DNA from 2 places in the Streptomyces sp. NPDC093085 genome. Region 1 is predicted to be linked to the other one. Evidence: riboswitches for the same ligand, from Rfam matches in the RefSeq annotation. Region 1 holds a riboswitch; the other holds the start of a gene.
What was found. Region 1 has a riboswitch for cobalamin ahead of metE (5-methyltetrahydropteroyltriglutamate--homocysteine S-methyltransferase). Riboswitches for the same ligand answer to the same signal wherever they lie in the genome.

Region 1 (7,693 bases):
AGAGCCGCCGCCCTGTCCGTACGCGGCCTGTCGGTGCGCTTCCTCATGCCCGGCGGGCGCCGCATCGCCGCCGTCACCGACGCGCACTTCGACGTGGCTAAGGGGGAGTGCCTGGCCCTGATCGGCGAGAGCGGCTGCGGCAAGTCCGTCCTCGCCTCCGGGCTCCTCGGCCTGCTCCCCGCCAACGCACAGACCGCGGGCGAGGCCCGCCTCGGCGACCTCGACCTGCTCGCAGCCGACGAGCGCACCCTGGCCCGCACGGTCCGGGGCCGCCGTATCGGCCTCATCCCGCAGAGCCCGGCCGCACACCTGACCCCCGTACGGACCATCCGCTCCCAACTGGAGGAAACCGTCGCCGCGCTGAAGGGGATCCGCGGCCGTGCGGCCCTGCGCTCCGCCGCGGAGGAAGCCGCCGACCGCGCCGCGTTCCCCGCGGACCACCTCGACCGCCACCCCCACGAACTCTCCGGCGGCCTCGCCCAGCGCGCCGCCACCGCCCTCGCCCTCGTCGGCGACGCGCCCCTGCTGCTCGCCGACGAACCGACCACCGGACTCGACCGCGACCTCGTCGAGCACACCGTCGACGAACTGCGACGCCATGTGGATGACACCGGCCGGGCCCTGCTGATGATCACCCACGACCTGGCGGCGGCCCAGCACATCGCCGACCGCGTGGCGGTCATGTACGCGGGACGCATCATCGAACTCAGCCACGCGTCCACCTTCTTCGGCGCACCCGGCCCCCGCCACCCCTACAGCCGCGGACTGCTTCAAGCCCTGCCCGACCGCGCCTTCACCCCCATCCCCGGAATGCCCCCCGAACTCGGCGACCTCCCCGACGGCTGCGCCTTCGCCGCCCGCTGCGACCGGGCCACCGACGCCTGTGACGCCCAGCCGAAACTGGCGGACACGGTCGCCTGCCACCACCCGCACGTGCCGGAGGACATCCGTGCTTGAACTGCGCTCCATCACCGCCAGCTACGACCGACACGCCCCCGTCGTACGGGACTTCTCCCTGACCATCGAGTCCGGCGAGGCCGTCGGCCTCCTGGGCCCCAGCGGCTGCGGTAAATCCACAATTGCCCGTGTCGCCGCCCTGCTGCACCGCCCCGACGCCGGCACCCTGCTCCTGGACGGTGAGCCCGTACGCCGCTGGCGCCACCGCGCCCCACGCACACAACGCACCGCCATTGGCATCGTCTTCCAACAGCCCAGACTCTCCGCCGACCCCCGGCTACGGCTCACCGACCTCATCGCAGCGCCACTCCGCGCGACGGGCCGCCGTGACGAAGCACCCGACCGTGTCACGGAACTGTCCACAACCGTCGGCCTGACACCCGACCTGCTAACCCGACGCCCCCACGAAGTCAGCGACGGCCAACTCCAACGCGCCTGCCTGGCTCGCGCCCTCGTCCTGCGCCCCCGCTGGCTGATCTGCGACGAGATGACCGCCATGCTCGACGCCTCCACCAGCGCTGCGCTGGTCGAAGCTGTCGAGCACTACCGGGCCACGACCGGAGCCGGTGTGCTCGCCGTAGGCCACGACCAGACACTCCTACGGCGGTGGTGTGGCCGAACAACCCAATGGGGCACTCACGGAATTACCGTCAAGGCGACGGTCGCGGAGTGACGAGCGGCCACGTGTCCGCAGAGGGTGATCTGCAGGTGATGTCATCCTCAACGGCGGGGAGGCCGGTCACCGGCCCTTAAGGCCGGACCACGAAAGCAGTTGACTTGAGGTGGGCGTTCTTGCCCCCGGACGCTCTGCCCCTGCCCTTCTCCCCTCCGTCCTCACTGCCGCAATCCACCACAAGGAGCCTCGTCACCACGGCCGTCACACCTCACCGCACACATGAAAGCATCGAAACTCTCCACAATCCGCACAACACCTGGACGGACTCATGCCATGTATGCCACAGGTTCGGCACCGCCCCGGTTGAGTTCCCAAGAACCGAACTCTGTTCGCAGAGATACCGGCCGCTCATCATCCGACCGCAGCCAGCCGTTCGTCCACCGCTCCGCACGCGCGCCGCACGCCTGTCCACCGGATGTCCACCGGCGGCGATCTTGGCGCCCCGGAAGAAGCGCCCGATCGAGAAGTGACGTCACCGCAGGGGAGAGCCCGCTACTCCACTGGGGCGAGCCGTGGAAACGGGCCAGGTGGAGGTCAGCCCGCTTTGGCACTGCCGAGATGGCGGGTGTCACCGAGTGTGACGACCTGACGGTTGTGAAAGAAATCGTCTTCGCGCAGTGTGGTGATGCTGGCGGAGGGCGCCCGGAAACTGACATAGCCGGCCGACTCGATCGGCATCTTGATCCAGGACGCCACGACGCACGTCAGGGAGCCGCCGTGCGTCACGACAATCTGGTATGTGCAAGAGCTCCGCAGGATCTCGTCCATGGCCGTATAGATGCGCCGCGCCCACGCGGCCTTGGTCTCCGCACCCTGCACGCCCTCGTCGTGGTCCATCCGTTCTCCGACAGCCGGCGGTGGAATGAAGCGCCGGTCGAGCCACCTCTGCGGCCTTCCCTCCGCCTCGCCGTACGACTTCTCCCGCAGTCTGCGATCCAGGACCGGCTGCACACCGAACGCATCGGCCACCTCATCGGCCGTCCGCCGAGTGCGCTGCAGATCCGAGGAGAACAGCTCCACCTCGGCGCCGTCCGGGATCTGGACGCGCAGCGCCTGGGCAATGGAGACCGCCGCACGGATGCCGGCGGACGTCAGCTGCGAATCATGCCATCCGCCGACGGTTCCCTCGACGTGGTGGGTCGCCTCCGGATGGGTGACGACGTAAAGAGTCCGCATGAGTACGTGCCTCCTGGTAGAACGTCCTGCCTGGTTGCCGACCGCAACTATGGAAGAGAGCGTCCCGAGCCATCAAACGGGTTCCTCGGCTCGGGGTTCCGGCGAGGCGGTAGGGGCCGGTGCCGGTCTCGGCAATCGTGCCCGTTGAAGGCCAGACGGAAGATCCTGTGTCCCATGTCACATTCCGGAATGTGAACGTGCTCGACCAAAGAGGTGTCCACGCTCTAGCCTGGCCGGTGCAGCTGGTTCGCCCTGCCCTCCAGGCAGACGCGTCGTAAGAGGGAACCCGGTGGGAATCCGGGACTGCCCCGCAGCGGTGAGTGGGAACGACCGCCGTCATACGCACTGGATCCGACGTACAGGGTCTGGGAAGCGACGGCCAGTAGGTGTCTTCCTCGGGAAGGCGTGCTCGCGAGTCCGAAGACCTGCCCGTTGCCCGTGTACGAACCATTCGTGCGCGGAGATCCCGGTGACCTCGTGGGCGGGTCGGCGTACATATCAGGCGGATGACCGCGCTGTGCCGCGCGAGGTCGGGTCCGTCCGGTTCGTCACCCCTTCGCGCTCGCGTCCTGTCCCGGGATTCCAGGGAGATATCTCGCGAAGGAGATTTCCGTGACAACGAAGTCCGCAGCCGCGGCAGCACGGGCCACCGTGTACGGCTACCCCCGCCAAGGCCCGAACCGGGAACTCAAGAAGGCGATCGAGGGCTACTGGAAGGGCCGTGTCCCCGCCGACGCCCTCCGCTCCGCCTCCGCCGACCTGCGCGCCCACAGCTGGCGGCAGCTCTCGGATGCCGGCATCACCGAGGTCCCGACCGGGGACTTCTCGTACTACGACCATGTCCTGGACACCACCGTCATGGTCGGCGCGATCCCCGCGCGCCACCGCGCCGCAGTGGCCGTCGATCCGCTGGACGGCTACTTCGCGATGGCCCGCGGCACCCAGGACGTCGCGCCGCTGGAGATGACCAAGTGGTTCGACACCAACTACCACTACCTGGTGCCCGAGCTGGGCCCGGACACGGTCTTCACGGCCGACTCGACCAAGCAGGTCGCCGAGCTGAAAGAAGCCCTCGCCCTCGGGCTGAGCGCCCGCCCGGTACTCATCGGCCCGGTCACCTACCTGCTGCTCGCCAAGCCCGCCCCCGCCGTACCCGCGGACTTCGAGCCGCTCACCCTGCTGGACCGGCTGCTCCCCGTGTACGCGGAAGTCCTCGCCGACCTGCGCGCGGCGGGCGCGGAGTGGGTGCAGTTGGACGAGCCCGCCCTGGTCCAGGACCGCACCCCGGCCGACCTGAACGCCGCCGCCCGCGCCTACCGCGACCTCGGAGTCCTCACCGACCGGCCCAAGCTCCTGGTGGCCTCCTACTTCGACCGGCTCGGCGAGGCCCTGCCCGTCCTCGCCAAGGCGCCGGTCGACGGACTCGCCCTGGACTTCACCGACGCCGCGGCCGCCAACCTCGACGATCTCGCCGCCGTGGGCGGACTGCCCGGCAAGCGCCTGGTCGCCGGTGTCGTCAACGGCCGCAACATCTGGATCAACGACCTGGAGAAGTCGTTGTCCACTCTCGGCACCCTCCTCGGGCTCGCCGACCGCGTCGATGTCGCCGCCTCCTGCTCCCTTCTGCACGTCCCGCTGGACGCCACGACCGAGGGGGACATCGACCCGCAGATCCGGCGCTGGCTGGCCTTCGCCAAGCAGAAGACAGCTGAGATCGTCACCCTCGCCAGGGGCCTTGCCCAGGGCACCGACACCATCATCGGCGAAATCGCCGCCAACCGTGCCGACCTCGCCGCCCGCGCCAGCTCACCCATCACGCGTGACCCCGCCGTGCGAGCCCGCTCCGAGGCCGTGACGGACGCCGATGCGCGACGCTCCCAGCCGTACGCCGAACGCGCCGCGGCCCAGCGCTCCCACCTCGGCCTGCCGCTGCTTCCGACCACCACCATCGGCTCCTTCCCTCAGACAACCGAACTGCGCACGGCCCGCGCCGACCTGCGCGCTGGTCGGATCGACACCGCCGGGTACGAGAGGCGCATCAAGGCCGAGATCCAGGAGGTCATCTCCTTCCAGGAGAGGACCGGCATCGATGTCCTGGTGCACGGCGAGCCCGAGCGCAACGACATGGTGCAGTACTTCGCCGAACAGCTCACCGGCTACCTCGCCACCCAGCACGGCTGGGTCCAGTCCTACGGCACCCGGTACGTCCGCCCGCCGATCCTCGCCGGGGACATCTCCCGCCCCGAACCGATGACCGTACGCTGGACGTCCTACGCCCAGTCGCTGAGCGACCGCCCGGTCAAGGGCATGCTCACCGGACCGGTCACCATGCTCGCCTGGTCCTTCGTCCGCGACGACCAGCCCCTCGGCGACACCGCCCGCCAGGTCGCCCTCGCGCTGCGCGACGAGGTGAACGGCCTGGAGGCGGCCGGGACCTCGGTCATCCAGGTGGACGAGCCCGCGCTGCGCGAGACCCTGCCGCTGCGGGCCGCCGACCGTCCGGCGTACCTGGCGTGGGCGACGGAAGCGTTCCGGCTCACCACGGCCGGAGTGCGGCCGGACACCCAGATCCACACGCACATGTGCTACGCCGAGTTCGGCGACATCGTCCAGGCCATCGACGACCTCGACGCCGACGTCATCAGCCTGGAAGCCGCCCGCTCCCACATGCAGGTCGCCCGCGAACTCGCCGCCCACGGCTACCCGCGCGAGGCCGGGCCCGGTGTGTACGACATCCACTCCCCACGCGTGCCGAGCGCGCGGGAAGCCGCTGATCTGCTGCGGGCCGGCCTCCGGGCCATCCCCGCCGAGAGGCTGTGGGTCAACCCCGACTGCGGGCTGAAGACCCGCGGCTGGCCCGAGACCCGCGCGTCCCTGGAGAACCTGGTCACCGCCGCCCGCGCGGTCCGCGAGGAACTCACCGCGTCCTGACCACAAGCCCAGCAGGCCGGGGGGAGGAAGCACCCGCCTTCCTCCCCCGGCCCCCGGCTTGAGAGAAAGCAGCAGCCCATGGCTCTCGGCATCCCCAGTACAAGGGCGGACAGCGCACTGTCCATTCGCGACCTCCTCGCACGAGGAGGTCACTCCTACTCCTTCGAATTCATGCCACCACGCAGCACGTCCGCCGAAGCCGGGCTCTGGACCGCGATCCGTAAACTGGAGACGCTGGCGCCTACGTTTGTCTCGGTGACCTACGGCGCCGGCGGTTCGACACGAGGCCGGACCGTCAACGTCACAGGGCGGATCGCCCAGGAGACCACGCTCACCCCGGTCGCGCACCTCACCGCGGTGGACCACAGTGTCGCCGAACTGCGCAACATTCTGGGGCACTACGCCGACCAGGGCGTGCGGAACGTCCTCGCTCTGCGCGGAGACCCGCCGGGTGACCCGCTCGGCCCCTGGGCACAACATCCTCGGGGCATCCAGTACGCGAGTGAACTGGTCAGCCTGATCAAGGAGTCAGGAAACTTCTGCGTCGGCGTCGCCGCCTTCCCCGAGATGCATCCCCGCTCCCCCGATCGGGACAGCGACATCCGCCACTTCGTGAACAAGTGCCGGGCCGGCGCCGACTACGCCATCACCCAGATGTTCTTCGATGTCGAGGACTATCTGCGCTTCCGTGACCGGGTGACGGCGGCCGGCTGCGAGACACCGATCATCCCGGAGATCATGCCGGTCACCACCATCCGCTCACTGCAACGTATTCCGACCCTCTCCACCGCCGTCATCCCCGCCCCGCTGGCCGAGTCCATGGTTGCCGTGCAGGACGATCCCCGAGCGGTCCGGGCCCTCGGAATCGACCACGCCATCGCGATGTGCAGCCGACTGCTCGCCGAAGGGGCTCCCGGACTCCACTTCATGACCATGAATTTCTCCACGGTGACAACAGAGATCTATCAGAACCTTGACCTCCATGGATAAGCCAGGGAACACCTCGCCTGTGGGAATCCGCCGCCCCTCGCTGGTCGGAATCGTCAACATGACCACGGATTCGTTCTCTGACGGAAACAGGTTCCTCACCACCCAGGCCGCTGTGTCCCATGCGCACCGGTTGCGCTCGGAGGGGGCGGGCGTCATCGAGCTCGGGCCCGCCGCGAGCCATCCGGGAGCCCAGCAGGTGAGCGAGGACGAGGAGATGAAGCGACTGGCAGACGTCATCGACCAACTGGTCGCCGAGGGCATCCCTGTATCGGTGGACTCATATCGGCCCTCGACACAACGGTTCGCCGCGGCACGGGGCGCCACCTATCTCAACGACATCCAGGGCTTCGACGATCCCGCCCAGTACGGTGCACTCGCCGACAGTGGATGCCGACTCGTCGTCATGCACTCCGTGCAGCGCCGCGGCCCGGCCACCAGAGTGCGGACCGATCCCGCGGAAGTATGCAGAGGAATAGAGGAGTTCTTCGCCGAACGCCTGGCCACGCTGGAGCAGGCCGGTATCGGACACGACAGGCTGATCATCGACCCGGGTCTGGGCCATTTCCTGGGCAGCACGCCCGAACCGTCGCTGAGGACCCTGGCCGGTCTCGAACGGCTGAAGGCACGCTTCGACGTACCGGTGCTCGTCTCCCCCTCCCGCAAGTCGTTTCTGCGAGAGCTCACCGGGAGCGGCCTTCCCGGAATCGGTCCGGCCACACTGGCGGCGGAACTGTATGCCGCACGCAGCGGTGCGGACTTCATACGCACCCACGACATCGCCGCGCTCCGCGACTCGCTCACGGTTTTCGAAGCTCTGGAGACTGCCAAGGAAAGTGGCTGGTGACGCGGCAGAGTCAGGACGTTGTCGGGCGAGTTGCTCCGTGACGTGGGCGATCCGGCCGGTGGTAGGGCCGTTCGCGGAGATCGGGCCTCTCTGGAGTGGGGATGGACTCTCCTGCGGGC
Region 2 (7,693 bases), on a different contig from region 1:
AGCTCCTTCGCCGAACCGCCCCCGGCGGAACCGCCGTCCGAGTCGCCGGAACCGCAGGCCGTGAGGCCGATCACCATGCCCGCGGCACCGATCGCCGCGATGAGCTTCCGCTTCACGCCACCCTCCTCAGGGACACTGCAACCCCCCTGGCCCGTTTAATGGTGTAGACCATTAGACCAGTTGAGGAGTGAGCTTGGCCTAGACCTTTAGGGGTGTCAAGGGTGTATAAGAAGGGCAGTGGTGTCCGTTATCGGACCGACACCTGAGAGAGGGCGACGCCCCATGGCCGGGCCGTGCCACCATGTGAGCCGCGACAGACGGAGGAGCCGGTGACGGCAGCAGCGCAGGAGTCGGGAAGGCAGGCCATGGCCACGGACGGGGGCAGCACGGAGACCGAGGGCGGGCCGACCACCCGTACCGCCCGCGTGCCCAAGTACTACCGTTTGAAACGTCATCTGCTGGACATGACGGAAACCCTGCCCCCCGGCACACCCGTCCCGCCGGAGCGCACCCTCGCCACCGAGTTCGACACCTCCCGTACCACCGTGCGCCAGGCGCTCCAGGAGCTGGTGGTCGAGGGGCGGCTGGAACGGATCCAGGGCAAGGGGACCTTCGTCGCCAAGCCCAAGGTCTCCCAGGCCCTCCAACTCACCTCGTACACCGAGGACATGCGCGCCCAGGGGCTCGAACCCACCTCCCAGCTCCTCGACATCGGCTATGTCACGGCCGATGACACCCTCGCCGGGCTGCTCGACATCACGGCCGGCGGGCGGGTGCTCCGCATCGAGCGGCTCCGGCTCGCCAGCGGGGAGCCGATGGCGATCGAGACCACGCATCTTTCGGCCAAGCGCTTCCCCGCGCTGCGCCGTTCGCTTGTCAAGTACACGTCCCTCTACACCGCGCTGGCCGAGGTGTACGACGTCCATCTCGCCGAGGCCGAGGAGACCATCGAGACCTCGCTCGCCACCCCGCGCGAGGCCGGGCTGCTCGGTACGGACGTGGGGCTGCCGATGCTGATGCTCTCGCGCCACTCGCTCGACGCGGCGGGGGAACCGGTCGAGTGGGTACGGTCCGTCTACCGCGGCGACCGGTACAAGTTCGTCGCCCGCCTCCAGCGCCCGCGCCCCTGACGCACGCCTCTGACGTACGCCCCTGAGCACGCCTCTGACGTACGCCCCCGACGCGCCCCCGAGCCCCCGAGCCCCGAACAGCCCCCTGGGGAACCCGTTCGGGGGCGGGGAAAACCCCACCACGCCGCCATAAACCCACCGTGTACGGGCAGTTGACGTACCGATATATGGCCTGGTGGTAGCGCGTCCCGGAAAGGTCCCCTAGATTTCCTGCGCGTGACGCATCAGGTAATGCGCGGGTGACCGGCGGCGGCCGACGGTGACCCGCGGCGACCAGTAAGGGGACGACTCACCATGCCAGAGCCCGCACCGACCGGCACCCCGAAGAGAACCCTGGGCGGCCTCACCCCGAAATCCGTCCTGATATGGACGGTGGTCGCCCTCGTGGGCGCGGCGGGGTGGGCGGTGCTCGCCCTCTCCCGGGGCGAGGAGGTCTCGGCGGCCTGGATGCTGGCCGCGGCCCTCGGATCGTACGCCATCGGCTACCGCTTCTACTCGCGCTTCATCGCGCACCGCGTCCTCAAGGTCGACAAGACGCGCGCCACCCCGGCCGAACGCCTCGACAACGGCGTCGACTTCCACCCCACCGACCGGCGGGTGCTCTTCGGCCACCACTTCGCGGCGATCGCGGGCGCGGGCCCGCTGGTCGGCCCCGTACTCGCCGCCCAGATGGGGTATCTGCCGGGCACCATCTGGATCGTCGCGGGCGTCATCTTCGCGGGCGCGGTCCAGGACATGGTGACGCTCTTCTTCTCCACGCGCCGCGACGGCCGTTCGCTCGGCCAGATCGCCCGTGAGGAGATCGGCCCGTTCGGCGGCGCCGCCGCGCTGATTGCCGTCTTCATGATCATGATCATCCTGCTGGCGGTGCTGGCGCTGGTCATCGTCAACGCGCTGGCGCACTCGCCGTGGGGCGTCTTCTCCATCGCCATGACCATCCCGATCGCCCTCTTCATGGGCGTCTACCTGCGGGTGCTGCGCCCGGGCCGGGTCACCGAGGTCTCGCTGATCGGGGTGGCGCTGCTGCTGCTCGCCATCGTGGCGGGCGGCTGGGTCGCCGACTCCTCGCTCGCCGACACCTTCACGCTGGAGGCCGGCACCCTGGTCATCTGGATGGTGGCGTACGGCTTCCTCGCCTCCGTGCTCCCGGTGTGGATGCTGCTGGCGCCGCGCGACTACCTGTCGACGTTCATGAAGGTCGGCACGATCGTGCTGCTCGCGCTGGGCGTGGCCGTCGCGCTGCCGACGCTGAAGATGGACGCGGTCACGGAGTTCGCGAGCCGGGGCGACGGGCCGGTCTTCGCCGGCTCCATGTTCCCGTTCGTCTTCATCACCATCGCGTGCGGCGCGCTCTCGGGTTTCCACTCGCTGATCTCCTCGGGCACGACGCCGAAGATGGTCCAGAAGGAGACCCAGATCCGGATGATCGGGTACGGCGCGATGCTGACCGAGTCGTTCGTCGCCATCATGGCGCTGATCGCCGCCTGCATCATCGACCCGGGCCTCTACTTCGCGGTCAACTCGCCGGCCGGCCTCATGGGCGGAACGGTCGATTCCGCGTCCCAGGCCGTCGCCAACCTGGGCTTCACCATCTCGCCCGACCAACTGGCGCAGGCCGCCAAGGATGTCGAGGAGACCAGCCTGCTCTCGCGGACCGGCGGCGCGCCGACCTTCGCGCTCGGCATGTCGGAGATCTTCTCGTCGGTCGTCGGCGGCACCGCGATGAAGGCGTTCTGGTATCACTTCGCGATCATGTTCGAGGCGCTCTTCATCCTGACCACGGTGGACGCGGGCACCCGTGTCGGGCGCTTCATGCTCCAGGACACGCTGGGCAACCTCTACAAGCCGATGCGCCAGGTGAGCTGGAAGCCGGGCGTCTGGTTCGCCAGCGCGGTCGTGGTCGGCGGCTGGGGGTACTTCCTCTGGGTCGGCGTGCACGACCCGCTGGGCGGCATCAACCAGCTCTTCCCGCTCTTCGGCATCGCCAACCAGCTCCTGGCCGCGGTGGCGCTCGCCGTCTGCACCACGCTGCTGGTCAAGTCCGGCCGGCTGAAGTGGGCGTGGGTGACGGGTGTCCCGCTCGCCTGGGACGCCGCCGTCACGCTCACCGCGAGCTGGCAGAAGATCTTCTCGGGCGATCCGCGCGTGGGATTCTTCACCCAGCGCGACGTCTACCAGTCGGCGATCGACCGGGGCGAGGTGCTGGCCCCGGCGAAGACGATGGACGACATGCACACGGTGGTGACCAACTCCACGGTGGACGGGGTGCTCTCGGCGGTCTTCGCCCTCCTGATCCTCGTCGTCATCGCGGACGCGGGCCGGGTCTGCCTCAAGGCGATCCGCGCCCCCGAGAGCGTCACGCTGTCGGAGACGCCCTACGTCGAGTCGAAGATCGTCGCCCCGGCCGGCCTGATCCCCACCCGCGAGGAGAAGGAGGAGCTGGCCGCCGCCGAGGCCGCCGCACGCGACTCCGTCCCCGCGGGAACGGCGACGTCATGACCGGGGCGGCCCCGGCAGCCCGGGTGCGCCATCTGGCCGGCCGGATCCGGTGGTACGTACGGGAACTGACCGGCGAGTCCGCGTACGAACGGTACGTCGCCCACACCCGGGCCTGCGACCCCGCCCGGGAGGTCATGACCCGGCGGGCCTTCGAACGGAGCCGTACGGACGCCCGCGAGGCCGACCCGCGCGAGGGCTTCCGCTGCTGCTGAGCCGCCATCGAGCCGGCCTGGACGCGGCACGGGCCGCCGGGCCTTCCCACGGGGAGGCCCGGCGGCCCGCCCGTTCTCACATCAGCGCACCCAGTCCTTGAGCTGCCCGGTCTCCAGCGTGATCCCGACCGGTGCGGGGAGAGTGATCTCCTTGCCGAACGGCACGGTGTGAATGATCTCGTACCGCCCCCCGTCCGGCTCGCTGTAGACGGTCACCTGGCAGTTCTCCCGGTCGATGAGCAGATAGACCGGGATGTCGGTCTGGGCGTAGGCGCGTGGCTTCTCCACCCGGTCACGGTCGTCGGTGTCTGAGTCGGTGTCGGAGTCGTACGAGGTGACCTCGACGACCATCAGGACCGGGGCCGGATCGGCCCACTCCCCTTGGCCGACGAAGGCGCCGCTCAGCGCGAGCGAGCCGTCCGGACGGGCTCGGCCCCTCCGGAACCCTGCACATGGATCCCCTGGTCGGGATGGAGCCAGAGCTCCGGACGGGACTGCATACAGATACGTGTCAGCCACTCGACGATGCGTCCGTGGTCCCCGTCCGGCACGACCCTGCTCCTGATCTTCCCGTCGATGAGTTCGAGCCGGATGCTCTGTATCGTCCGGGCGAGTATCCGGGCGGCCTCGTCGAACTCCTCGGGATGGATCTGGGACTCGTAGTCGATGGCCGTCATGGGCGTACCTCCTCCGTGTCCTCACGACGATAGCGGAGGGGTCCGACAAGACCGCCCGAAGCGACCCACGACACAACATCTGGGGGGTGGCGCGCCGCGCGCCCCCCAGATGTATGCTCGACCTCGCTGCCGACGCAGGGGAATCCGGTGTGAATCCGGAACTGTCCCGCAACGGTGTACTGTGGCGCGCTTTGTCGCGCCCTCAGTCCGAACACCTGCCGGCGGTGCGCCTGGTTCGACCGAACCCGGCGCCAGACGTCCGGGCCTCGTGGATGGGCCGGTGGACGCCGTACGGAGCGCTGCCCCGCCGACCGGGGCCGGGCGCCCCGTCCGTGCGCTTCCCCGTGCCTCCTCGCGGCCCCGAGCCGAGCGAGGGAGAGCACAGCGTGACCATCGCGCCAGCGGATCCGGTGACAGAGACGGCCGAGCGGCAGCCGGGAGCCGAGCGGAATCCGGGGACCGCCCAGCCCCCTGGACCCACCGCCCCCGGAACGGACGCGCCCGGCACCGACGCGCCCGGCACCGCGCTGCTGCGCACCCTGACCGAGCTCACCGCCGACCTGCCCGACGCCGACCCGGGCCGGATCGCCGCCGCCGCGCTGCGCGGCCGTAACGCGGCCTCGGACGAGGCGGAGCTGCGCGAACTCGCGACCGAGGCGGCGGCCGGGCAGATCTCCGAGGACCCGGCCTACTCCCGCCTCGCCGCCCGGCTCCTCACCCGTACGATCGCCGAAGAGGCGGCCTCGCAGGGCGCCGTGTCGTTCTCCGCGTCCATCGCCGCCGGCCACCGCGAGGGGCTGATCGCGGACCGTACGGCCGCCTTCGCCGCCCTCCACGCGGCCCGCCTGGACAGCCTGATCGACCCGGCCGCCGACGACCGCTTCGGCTACTTCGGGCTCCGCACCCTCTACAGCCGCTATCTCCTGCGCCACCCGCTGACCCGCAAGGTGATCGAGACCCCGCAGTTCTTCCTGCTGCGCGTGGCCGCCGGGCTCGCCGAGAACGACAGCGCCCAGGCGCTCGACGAGGTCGCCGCGCTCTACGGCCTGATGAGCCGGCTGGACTACCTCCCCTCCTCCCCCACGCTCTTCAACTCCGGCACCCGCCACCCGCAGATGTCCTCCTGCTACCTGCTGGACTCGCCGCTGGACGAGCTGGACTCCATCTACGACCGCTACCACCAGGTGGCGCGGCTCTCCAAGCACGCGGGCGGCATCGGCCTCTCGTACTCGCGCATCCGCTCGCGCGGTTCGCTGATCCGGGGCACCAACGGCCACTCCAACGGCATCGTCCCGTTCCTGCGGACCCTCGACTCCTCGGTCGCCGCCGTCAACCAGGGCGGCCGGCGCAAGGGAGCCGCCTGTGTCTACCTGGAGACCTGGCACGCGGACCTGGAGGAGTTCCTGGAGCTGCGCGACAACACCGGTGAGGAGGCCCGCCGTACGCACAACCTGAACCTCGCGCACTGGATCCCCGACGAGTTCATGCGCCGGGTCGAGGCGGACGGCGAGTGGTCGCTCTTCTCCCCCGCCGATGTGCCGGACCTGGTCGACCTCTGGGGCGACGCGTTCGACACCGCGTACCGCAAGGCGGAGGCCGACGGCCTCGCGCGCAAGACCATCAAGGCCAGGGAGCTGTACGGCCGGATGATGCGCACCCTCGCGCAGACCGGCAACGGCTGGATGACCTTCAAGGACGCGTCGAACCGTACGGCCAACCAGACCGCCGAGCCCGGCCACACCGTCCACTCCTCCAACCTCTGCACGGAGATCCTGGAGGTCACGGACGACGGCGAGACGGCCGTCTGCAACCTGGGCTCGGTCAACCTGGGCGCCTTCGTGGACGAGGCGACCGGCGAGATCGACTGGGAGCGGCTGGACCGCACCGTCGTCACCGCCGTGACCTTCCTCGACCGCGTCGTGGACATCAACTTCTACCCGACCGAGCAGGCGGGCCGCTCCAACGCCAAGTGGCGTCCGGTGGGCCTGGGCGCGATGGGCCTCCAGGACGTCTTCTTCAAGCTGCGCCTGCCCTTCGACTCCCCCGAGGCGGCGGCGCTCTCCACCCGGATCGCCGAAAGAATCATGCTGGCGGCGTACGAGGCCTCCTGCGACCTCGCCGAGCGGAACGGTCCGCTCCCCGCCTGGTCGAAGACGCGCGCCGCGCGCGGGGTGCTCCACCCCGACCACTACGACGTGGACCTGCACTGGCCCGAGCGGTGGGCGGCGCTGCGCGCCCGGGTCGCCGGGACCGGTATGCGGAACTCTCTCCTCCTCGCCATCGCGCCGACGGCGACCATCGCGTCCATCGCGGGCGTGTACGAGTGCATCGAGCCGCAGGTCTCGAACCTGTTCAAGCGCGAGACGCTCTCCGGGGAGTTCCTCCAGGTCAACTCGTACCTGGTGGACGAGTTGAAGCGGCTCGGCGTCTGGGACGCGCAGACCCGCGAGGCGCTGCGCGAGTCCAGCGGCTCGGTGGCGGGCTTCACCTGGATCCCGGCCGAGGTGCGCGAGCTGTTCCGTACGGCGTGGGAGATCCCGCAGCGCGGCCTGATCGACATGGCCGCCGCCCGTACGCCGTTCCTCGACCAGAGCCAGTCGCTCAACCTCTTCCTGGAGACGCCGACCATCGGGAAGCTCAGCTCGATGTACGCGTACGCCTGGAAGAAGGGCCTGAAGACCACGTACTACCTGCGCTCACGCCCGGCCACAAGGATCGCCCGCGCGGCCGGCTCGACCCCGTCCGCCGTCTCCGTCCCGGCCCCCTCCTCCGTACCGCCCCAGTCCACCCCCATGGAAGAGGCCATCGCCTGCTCCCTGGAGAACCCCGAGTCCTGCGAGGCCTGCCAGTAATGCCCACCTACGAACCCACCCCGTCCGGCTCCGTGTCCCAGGAGAAGAACCTCCTGGACCCGGGTTTCGAACTGACCCTCCGCCCGATGCGCTACCCGGACTTCTACGAGCGCTACCGGGACGCCATCAAGAACACGTGGACGGTGGAGGAGGTCGACCTCCACTCCGACGTGGCCGACCTCGCCAAGCTCTCGCCGGGCGAGCAGCACATGATCGGCCGGCTGGTCGCGTTCTTCGCGACGGGCGACTCGATCGTCTCCAACAACCTGGTGCTGACGCTCTACAAGCACATCAACTCCCCGGAGGCGCGGCTCTACCTCTCG

Region 2: it holds a riboswitch for cobalamin, as region 1 does, so the genes downstream of both, AB0O07_RS14775 (ribonucleoside-diphosphate reductase subunit alpha) here and metE (5-methyltetrahydropteroyltriglutamate--homocysteine S-methyltransferase) in region 1, are expected to answer to the same signal.

Annotation. Positions count from the first base shown of each region.
Region 1 covers NZ_JBFBFB010000002.1:322,252-329,944, forward strand. Annotated here, with positions in the region: gene AB0O07_RS08060 (ABC transporter permease) at 1-1, shown strand, start outside; gene AB0O07_RS08065 (ABC transporter ATP-binding protein) at 46-957, shown strand; gene AB0O07_RS08070 (ATP-binding cassette domain-containing protein) at 950-1,630, shown strand; gene AB0O07_RS08075 (histidine phosphatase family protein) at 2,168-2,809, opposite strand; cobalamin riboswitch at 3,054-3,257, shown strand; gene metE (5-methyltetrahydropteroyltriglutamate--homocysteine S-methyltransferase) at 3,422-5,740, shown strand; gene metF (methylenetetrahydrofolate reductase [NAD(P)H]) at 5,819-6,730, shown strand; gene folP (dihydropteroate synthase) at 6,723-7,574, shown strand.
Region 2 covers NZ_JBFBFB010000004.1:238,398-246,090, forward strand. Annotated here, with positions in the region: gene AB0O07_RS14750 (extracellular solute-binding protein) at 1-116, opposite strand, end outside; gene AB0O07_RS14755 (GntR family transcriptional regulator) at 366-1,130, shown strand; gene AB0O07_RS14760 (carbon starvation CstA family protein) at 1,425-3,629, shown strand; gene AB0O07_RS14765 (YbdD/YjiX family protein) at 3,626-3,841, shown strand; partial or broken gene AB0O07_RS14770 (Uma2 family endonuclease) at 3,923-4,518, opposite strand; cobalamin riboswitch at 4,589-4,756, shown strand; gene AB0O07_RS14775 (ribonucleoside-diphosphate reductase subunit alpha) at 4,905-7,370, shown strand; gene AB0O07_RS14780 (ribonucleotide-diphosphate reductase subunit beta) at 7,370-7,693, shown strand, end outside.